Regions from separate parts of the Cedecea sp. B1(4) genome, predicted to be linked through region 2. Evidence: predicted binding sites of a transcription regulator. Region 2 holds the regulator's gene; each other region holds the start of a gene.
The links. Region 2 encodes LexA, which represses DNA repair genes until DNA is damaged. Its sites were predicted from a motif close to TNCTGTATGTACATACAGNA; they were not measured.
Positions count from the first base shown of each region.

Region 1: the regulator LexA is predicted to act here: its motif matches at 1,747-1,766, upstream of sbmC (DNA gyrase inhibitor SbmC).
Region 3: the regulator LexA is predicted to act here: its motif matches at 2,002-2,021, upstream of sulA (SOS-induced cell division inhibitor SulA).

Region 1 is NZ_JCAHMZ010000002.1:6,619-9,899, reverse strand. It holds gene ACR6JA_RS03445 (FUSC family protein) at 1-654, opposite strand, end outside; gene ACR6JA_RS03440 (VOC family protein) at 809-1,243, opposite strand; gene sbmC (DNA gyrase inhibitor SbmC) at 1,256-1,720, opposite strand; gene dacD (serine-type D-Ala-D-Ala carboxypeptidase DacD) at 1,872-3,038, opposite strand.
Region 2 is NZ_JCAHMZ010000012.1:34,822-38,102, reverse strand. It holds gene dinF (MATE family efflux transporter DinF) at 1-947, opposite strand, end outside; gene lexA (transcriptional repressor LexA) at 1,024-1,632, opposite strand; gene ACR6JA_RS20375 (diacylglycerol kinase) at 1,742-2,110, opposite strand; gene plsB (glycerol-3-phosphate 1-O-acyltransferase PlsB) at 2,242-3,281, shown strand, end outside.
Region 3 is NZ_JCAHMZ010000001.1:132,153-135,433, forward strand. It holds gene ompA (porin OmpA) at 58-1,113, opposite strand; gene sulA (SOS-induced cell division inhibitor SulA) at 1,471-1,980, opposite strand; gene ACR6JA_RS00570 (TfoX/Sxy family DNA transformation protein) at 2,198-2,827, shown strand; gene yccS (YccS family putative transporter) at 2,812-3,281, opposite strand, start outside.

The DNA.
Region 1 (3,281 bases), on a different contig from region 2:
GCCAATCAGGGCGCGCATCTTGACCACGTCATTGAGGATTTTCTGCAACGGTTTTTCCAGCCGTGGGCGCTCCACAAGGTTTGGCGAGAACCCCGCAGTGTAGATTTTGCTAAACGCCTGCACGAAGGTCGCCATCTGGATACGCCAGTGGATAAACGCCCGCTGTGGGTAAACGCTGGTAAACAGCATGGCCAGAAGCGAGCCGAAGATAACGTCGCCGCTGCGCCACAGAGCAACTTCCATATCCCCCGGCGGCGCCCCAACAACCACGGAGAGCGTGATGCCGATAAGCAGCGCCTGGTAGGGACGTTTACCCAGCGCCAGATAGCCGCACAGGAACATCGCCAGCCCGCACCAGATGATCATCAGCGGTAAGGAAATAAGCTCCAGCTTAAGGGCTATCAGTCCGATGGCCGCGCCAAAAATGGTGCCGCCAATACGCTGGAAGGCGCGCGGAACCACGTTCCCCCAAAAGGAAATTGGGCCCATCACCACCACCAGTGTGATAAGCGGCCAGGTGCCTTCGGGGATGTTCAGCAGACGAACCAGAACAAATGTCAGCACAAAAGCAAGGGCTATACGTATGCCGTGGGCGACGCGATAGTTGCGGTAAATACGGATCTCAAACGGGGTCAGTGATTTGTCGGGGCGCACACCCGGCTCTCCGAAAATAAAAAAGAAATTGTACCCGTTTTTCTCACAAAGAAATCATGTTGCCAGGTGCGGCGGGACTTTTAAGCGGAATATTTCACATTTCTTTGCTGAATATCAGAAATGGGCAGCAGACTGCCGCCCGGATTCAAGCCAGCTAGCGCAGCCAGGGCGTAACGGTCACGCCAACCAGCAGCCCTTCAGGACTGAGCATACGTGACACCGTTTGCCCCCAGGGCTCGATACGGTTATCCACCAGCATCTGATACCCGGCCTGCTTTAACACCGCTGTCGCCTGCCCGACATCTTCTACTTCAAATTCGACCCAGCTTTGGGGCGCGACAATGTGCTCGGGCCAACTGTCCACGCCGAAGCAGGACTGTGCCGCCTGAGCGAGCGGCCAGAGCGCAAAATGCTTCACGCCATCCAGCTCACCGTGCTCCGTTGCCAGATAGTCCTCGTTACCTTCCATCGCTTTTAGCGGCAGACCTAGCACCTGCTGATAAAATCCGACACTTGCCGCCACGTCGCGCGTAACCGGGCCATACCCGGCGATGAATAACACGTTTAATCCTGCGATAGCTTCCGTCATGGTGAGCTCCTGTCAGACCTTAGCGACCGGGATATACATATCAATTTCCCATACGCCGGACGCCGAGCCGTCGTTGAGATAGATTTCGTAACAGGGTTTGCCGGTTAACTGATAGTCACCATCAGCCTCTACCTGGTCAAAGAAGGTTTCCCAGGCTTCCTGGAATGCTTCATTTTTTACGATGGCATGCCCGATGGCGTAAGTATCTGCCTCAATAGCCGTGATGATAACGCCTTCGCTGTTTTCCGGTAGTTTGAACTCTTCAGGTACGTCCAGCACCGTGTCCACGCGGAGCTTTTCTGGCGGAACAACATCGGGGTCATCATAGTAAATGGCCAGCCAGTCGCCATGCAGGCTGTGGGTTTTCGCCCACATGGCCAGTTGGCCAAACCCTTGCGGAACCGTGGTTTCCCACGGCCCGACCAGATGAAAACCGGCCACGTTACGCGCCGGAACATGCTGAACTTTGAATGTCATACTGCCTCCACGCTGATGAATAAATACACTGTACATTTATACACTATATTTTTTAAAGGTGGGGCACAAGCTGCCAGATTTGGGAGCAACCTCGCAGGAAATGGCGACAAAAAACCGCGCAAATTGCGCGGTTCATCAACAAGACAAAGGGTTAAAGCTTGCGGCTGATAAAGTCGCCGAGACGCGAAAACAGCCCGCCCTTCTCCACCGGCGTGAGGTTCACTAGCGGCCAGTGGGAGATAAGCTTGTCGCCATCAAACAGCTGGATCTCGCCTACCTGCGTATTGGCTGCCAGCGGGGCCTCCATATCCTGTTTGCTTAGCACATACTTTGCTTTAATGTTCGGCACTTCCGATTTAGGCAGCGCGAGGAAGACGTCCCGATCCGGGCCCACATTGATATTGGCCTTGTCGCCGTACCAGATGTGCTCGCTGCCGATAGGTTTGCCTTTTTGCAAGACCTGCACGGTGTCGAAATTATCCTGCCCCCAGTGCAGCAGCTTGCGGGCCTGCTCTTCACGCCCTTTTGAGCTAAGGCCGCCCATAATCACCGCAATCAGGCGACGCTGACCCAGCACGCTGGAGGCAATAATGTTAAACCCTGCTGTTTCGGTGTGCCCCGTTTTCAGGCCATCCACGTTCAGGGATTTATCCCACAACAGGCCGTTGCGGTTTTGCTGGGTAATCCCGTTCCAGGTGAGACTGCGCTCGCTGTACATATGATAGAACTGGGGTTCACCGTGGATGATAGCGCGGGACAGAACGGCAAGATCATAGGCGGAGCTGTGCTGTCCCGGTGCGTCCAGGCCATGCACGGTTTCAAAATGAGTATCGTGCAGGCCAAGCTGGTCGACGTAGTGGTTCATCATGGCGACAAACTGCTTCTGCCCCCCGGCAACATAATCTGCCAGCGCAACGCAGGCATCGTTGCCGGAATCGATAATCAACCCGCGGCTGAGATCGCGCACGGTCACCCGGTCGCCCGGTTTAATGAACATCAGCGATGAGCCGTCAAACACCGGGTTACCTTTTGCCCAGGCGTCTTTCCCCACTGTGACGACGTCGTCCGGGGTAATACGTTTACTGTCGATTGCGCGGTCAACGACATAGCCGGTCATCAGTTTTGTCAGGCTGGCCGGGTTACGCTGGACGTGTTCATTGCCTGCGGTCAGCACCTGCCCGGTGGTGTAATCCATCAGTACCCATGCGCCGGCTTCTACCTGAGGCGGCTGCGGCTGATGGGGGAAAATATCATCAGCATAGGCAGCATTGACGGAAAGGGACAAAAAGCTCAGGGCAACAAGCAGGCGGGTTTTCAACGGAATTTCCTCAAAGACTTAATTTACAGCGGCTCGTTTTACGGGAGTTCTTGTTAATTTGCTTCTTTAAATTGCAAGAAAATATGACATTTCATATTTAGCAATAATAATGAATAATATTTGTACTAAATATATTCCCCCAGACATCACACTGCGTTTATTCCGATATTCCATGTTTGCGTGACATTCTGATTGTGGCGGCGCTGATTCATTTTTACTCTGACCGAAGAATACACGCATAAA
Region 2 (3,281 bases):
CTGCACGCAGCCCCCCAAACTTCGAGCAACTGCCCACGGTTACGCGCCCCGTAAGCCTGCCCTGAATGGGCTTCTACGGCGTAAGCAAAGCCGTCCAGCGCATAGGCGGTAAAGGTCAACAGCGTCATCAGCACGGCGTTAACGGCGACAATTTCGCTGCCGAGACGCGCACCAAAAATGGTGATTGAAGCAAAGCAAATTTGCAGCAGCAGCGAACGCAGCATAATGTCGCGGTTGAGGGCCAGCAGCTTGCGTAAGTCCCCTTGCCAGGCCGTTTTGAGTCTAGCCCAACTGATGCCCCGCAGCTTCAGTACCTTCCGCACCATCACCAGGCCGATGATAAACGTCGCATATTCGGACACCGCCGTGGCCAACGCCGCCCCCTGCACGTTCATGTGCAGTCCCATCACCAGCCAGAGGTCGAGCACGATATTAATCAGGTTGCCGACGACCAACAGGATGACCGGCGCCCGCGCATACTGAACGCCCAACAACCAGCCTAACAGCACGAGATTAGCCAGTGATGCTGGAGCGCTAAGCCAGCGGATCTCCAGGAACCGCCTTGCCTGATACAACACCTCGTCATTACCGCCAACAACGTGCAGAGCAAGGTTGATCAGTGGATAACGCAGAACCACGATAGCCAGCCCGGCGATCATCGCCAGCATCAGGGGTTGAACCAGCGCGCGCGCCAGCCGCTGCGGATCGTTCGCACCAAACGCCTGTGCCGTTAACCCGGTGGTGCTCATGCGCAGAAAAAGCAGCAGCATAAAGAGAAAACTGGTCGCCGTTGCGCCGATAGCCACCCCGCCGAGATAGGTCGGGCTATCAAGATGGCCAATGACCGCCGTATCGACCAGGCCCAGTAACGGAACGGTGATGTTGGAAAAAATCATCGGCAGCGCAAGCCGCCACAGCGCACCATCCGTTGACGAAAAGAATCGCATGGGAATGATCCAGAGGAAAAAAGAGAGGTGTTTAGGCAGGTGGCACGGCAGAGTTACCGCACCACCGGAAGAGGTGTTACAGCCATTCACCGTTGCGGATCACCCCGACGGCCAGGCCTTCAATGCTAAAATTCTGCTCGCGAAGATCGACCACAATAGGCTGGAATTCGCTGTTTTCCGGCAGCAGGTGCACGGTGTTACCCTGCTTTTTCAGGCGTTTTACGGTCACTTCATCGTCGATACGCGCGACAACGACCTGGCCATTACGCACGTCCTGGGTTTTGTGAACGGCTAATAAATCACCGTCCATGATACCGATATCTTTCATCGACATGCCGCTGACGCGCAGCAGGAAATCGGCATTCGGCTTGAACAGAGAAGGGTCAACCTGGTAGTGGCCCTCGATGTGCTGTTGCGCCAGCAGCGGCTCACCGGCGGCAACACGGCCCACCAGCGGCAGGCCATTTTCTTCTTCAACCAGCAGACGAATGCCGCGTGATGCACCAGAAACAATCTCGATGGCACCTTTACGTGCCAGCGCTTTAAGATGCTCTTCCGCGGCGTTTGGAGAACGGAACCCCAGACGTTGTGCAATTTCGGCGCGCGTAGGTGGCATGCCGGTCTGGTTAATATGATCCCGAATGAGATCAAACACCTCTTGCTGCCTGGTAGTTAGTGCTTTCATTCCGCCCCCTGGGTGTTTATACAGTCATGCTGTGAGTATATACAGGCCCGGGCGATTTTGAAACCACAAATTAAGCAAAAAACCAGCGACTTAAACTATTCTGGAAGTGCTATCGCAAATGTGACCAAAGCAAGGTGGCCCAGGTCGCAACCGCAAGGATAATCGCTATCAATACCGCGGCCGAACCCATATCTTTGGCTCGCCCTGAAAGCTCGTGGTACTCGGTGCCGACACGGTCAACCAGCGCTTCAATGGCGCTGTTGAGGATTTCGACAATCATCACCAAAACAACCGAGCCAATCAGTAAAATACGTGTGATGGGGTCCACGTCCAGCCAGCAGGCGATGATGACAGCGATAACCGCCGCTACGCCCTCCTGACGAAAGGCGGCTTCGTTGATCCAGGCCGCACGTAGCCCCTTCCACGAGTAGCCTGCAGCCTTAATAATGCGGGTGATGCCGGTGGTATTATTCGCCATTCAAGGAAACCTTTTTAAATATTGAGCATCAATGCTCGCTGAGTCTAAATCGCAGCGCCACAGAAATTCCCCAGAGTTTCTGATATCCTTGCGGCGCATTTGCATTATTAACCTGAGGCTTTACATCATTTATGTCAGGCTGGCCAAGAATTTACTACAAATTACTGAATTTACCATTAAGCGTTCTGGTAAAGAGCAAGTCTATCCCGGCGGATCCCCAAACCGAACTCGGTCTGGACCCTTCACGCCCCATCATGTACGTCCTGCCCTACAATTCTAAGGCAGACTTACTGACGCTGCGTGCTCAATGTCTGGATCACGATCTGCCCGACCCGCTGGAACCTCTGGAAATTGACGGCGTACTGCTGCCGCGCTACGTGTTTATCCACGGCGGGCCGCGCGTCTTCACCTATTACACGCCAAAAGAAGAATCGGTAAAACTGTTCCACGATTATCTGGATCTGCACCGCAGCAATCCCGATCTCGATGTACAGATGGTGCCGGTTTCCGTGATGTTCGGCCGCTCGCCAGGGCGCGAAAAAGGTGAAATCAACCCGCCTTTACGCACGCTGAACGGCGTCCAGAAATTCTTTGCGGTTTCCTGGCTGGGTCGCGATAGCTTCGTGCGTTTCTCGCCGCCGGTTTCGCTTCGGCGCATGGCAACCGAACACGGCACGGACAAGATTATTGCCCAAAAATTGGCTCGCGTGGCGCGCACTCACTTTGCCCGCCAGCGCCTGGCCGCCGTTGGCCCGCGCCTGCCGGTTCGCCAGGATCTCTTCAACAAGCTGCTGGCGTCAAAAGCGATTGCCCGCGCGGTAGAAGATGAAGCTCGCAGCAAGAAAATCTCCCACGAAAAAGCGCAGCAAAACGCCGTCGCTCTGATGGAAGAGATTGCCGCGAACTTCTCCTACGAAGCCGTGCGTCTGACGGACCGCGTTTTAGGGTTAACCTGGAACCGCCTCTATCAGGGCATTAACGTGCATAACGCCGAACGCGTGCGCCAGCTTGCCCATGATGGCCACGAAATCGTCTATGTGCCCTGCCACCGCAGCCACATGGACTATCTGCTGCTTTCCTACGTGCTTTATCACCAGGGGCTGGTTCCGCCGCACATTGCCGCCGGGATCAACCTGAACTTCTGGCCAGCAGGGCCGATTTTCCGCCGCCT
Region 3 (3,281 bases), on a different contig from region 2:
AGTCTCAGACAATAAAAAACCCCGCCATGGCGGGGTTTTTGTTCAAGGAAGGGTAACTTATGCCGCAGGCTGAGTTACAACTTCTTTGATACCTTTAACTTCGATCTCAACGCGACGATCTGGAGCCAGGCAGTCGATCAGTTTAGCTTTAGGCGCTACGTTGTCACAGGTGTTGCCGGTAACTGGGTTAGCTTTGCCCATGCCACGTGGAGAGATTTTGTTCGCTGGGATACCTTTAGAGATCAGGTAATCAACAACGCTCTGTGCACGTTTTTCAGACAGTTTCAGGTTGTACTGCTCGGAACCGATACGGTCGGTATAGCCCAGAACAACAACGGAACCATCTTTAGGATCCAGGTTGCTCAGCTGGGTGTAAAGCTGATCCAGTGCCTGCTGACCTTCTGGTTTCAGGGTTGCTTTGTTGAAGTTGAACAGAACGTCAGACTTCAGAGTGAAGTGTTTGGTCTGTACTTCAGGAGCTGGAGCTGGAGCCGGAGCTACAACTGGTGCAGCTTCTTCCTGCTGGCCAAAGCGGTAGGAAACACCTACGCTCAGCATGCCGTTGTCAGGACGAACGCCAACGGTCTGTGCATCACCGATGTTGTTAACCCACTGGTATTCCAGACGGGTAGCGATGTCACGGGTAACTGCCCACTCAACACCACCAGCGAATACTGGGGAAACACCGGTGTCGTGGTTTTTACCAGCGATGGTGTTTGTAGAGTCTGCACGCCATACCATACCGCCCAGACGGGTGTAGATGTCCAGGTCGTCAGTGATTGGGTAACCCAGTTTGGTGGTCAGCTGTACGCCCTGAGCTTTGAAGGCACCGCTAACTTCGCTGCCTTTGTAAGGCATACGGCCAAGCCAGTCGTAACCCATTTCAAAACCAACGTACGGGTTAACCTGATAACCACCGAAGGCACCTGCGCCCAGCTGGCTTTCGTGGGTGTTACCGTTGTTTTGCAGGTCCTTGTTATACCAGCCGGTATCGTGGAACTGAGACCAGCCCAGTTTACCACCTGCATACCAGGTGTTATCTTTCGGTGCGGCCTGCGCTACGGTAGCGAAGCCAGCCAGTGCCACTGCAATCGCGATAGCTGTCTTTTTCATTTTTTGCGCCTCATTATCATCCAAAAGGCCATGAGCTCTAAACCAATTTAAAGCCCAGGGTTAAATCCTTCGCCCGGGTTTACGCTCAATTGTTACTCTACCGATATATCGGTGTTATGAAGAGCAACCCTGGCGAGGTAAAGTCTACAACGTAGTTGGAAAGTTACAAGTGTGAAGTCCGTCAGGCATATGAAAAAAAACGACTTGCATACATATTTTTTTACAGAATGGACTATTTTTTGAGCGGCACACCTATCCAATAAACCCCGTCAAACCGCCATATGACGGGAATTTTTGAGTCATGACAGCGGATTATATGGCATACGTAAAAAATTCCAGGATTTCTCCTAAATTTACTTAATGATACAAACTAGAATGAATTTTTAGGCCATTTCGTGGTCTTGAACCGGATGTTCCCGTGCTGGTTGGACGCATAATAAAGCCCATCGCATTGCCAGCTTCGGCTGCTATTGTCAGCCGTAAATGTTCTTCATCTGTTAATTCTTCCGTTAGCCAGCCGATGACTACGCTGTAATTTCCCGTCTGCAAAGCTTTCACCATTGCATCAACGGTGCAGAGAGGATCTAACTGATTTGCCTGCATCACTTTTGCCAGCGGAAGCCCAGCCGCCTGCAGCCATGTACGGCTGAGTTTTTGCTGCGGCGTAAGCCATAGCTGCCAGCGGGATTGTTGTCCCAACTGCTGTAATAAAGGTAGCAGAATAAACTGCGTAACCCATGGGCTCTCTTCGCTGTAGACCACTTCACTGATTAACCCCTGTACGCTGTTATCAGAGAGAGACTGCGCCGGGGTGTGCGCAGTAACTGCAACATGACGAAAGTGAGTTTGAACGTTATGTGAGTGCATAGTGAGTCCCGCCTAATGGGTTACTGTATACATATACAGTAATGTTTGTGCGAACAAAGATCAACCGGAATTTCGGAAAGTGTCTCGCATTTTCCGTACGCAAAAGCGACACCGATGAAATTGTCGTTGCCATTAGCTTTAACCTTACTTATTTTCAGGGATTAAGAAGATAAGTAACTAAGGCAGCTATTTACCAGTTGATATATAAGGACATATTATGAAAAAGGTGACATTTCTTAGAATTCATAAATCACGGGAATATCTTTCGTCACTGGGTAAAATCGGCTACAGACCGTTATTTGGCGGTTATAGTCTGACCGTCGAAGGTGTGGTTTTTGCTATGGTGGCGGAAGGTGAGCTTTACCTGCGAGCTTGTGAACAGTGCTCGGAATATTTCATCCAAAAGTCGGCTCCCCCGCTGATGTACAGTAAACGGGGGCTTCCAGTCGCACTGAATTACTATCGTGTCGATGAAGAGCTTTGGGAAAATCCCGATAAACTCGTCCAGCTCTCTTCCCTGGCTTTACGAAGCGCCCAACGGGAAAAGACACAAATTAAGATACGTTCTCGCCGCCTAAAGGATCTTCCCAATCTTTCCCTGAATATTGAAGTTATGCTTCGTGAGGTGGGCATTAATGATCCACAAACGCTTCAACTCTTTGGGGCAAAACGGTCATGGCTAAAATTACGCAGTACCCGGAAAACGGTAGGTATTAAAGTACTGCTCGCGCTTGCAGGCGCTATTCGTGGTGTTCATGAGGCTGTACTGCCTGCTGATGTTCGCAAAGAATTGACGGATTGGTGGCGCCGCTATGAGCAGCGCCACCAGCCTTATTCTGAGCACTGAGCGATTTGTTGCTGAAGACGAGAGATCTCTGGCAGAAGAGCAATTAATAACCCAATTTGTTGCAGAACCAGGGGTTCTTTTGTGTCTGCCCGAGTTTCAAGCTGCGAGATGCGGATGGAGAGCCCTGTCAGAGCAGCCTGAACGCGACTTTCATCGACTGGCAGGTGGTGTAGTGCGTCGTCAACATAGCAAACGGCGTCATCAAGCAGCATCAACGTATCACCGTGGTTGAGTTTTTCCCTGTGTGCACCTAATGCAGAGATATAGCTGTTAAACGAGTGGTTCAGGCAAAGCAGACGGAACGCCGCTTCCCGCATATCAACGGAGACTCGAGGCTCGGAAGACATATTTGAAACCACGGAGGCCAGCTCGGCGTCTCTGTTATGGGCATCCCGTCGGGCAATGCGATATTCCAGGCGGTTATCACGTCCCTGATGGTACTGCTCAAGAATCG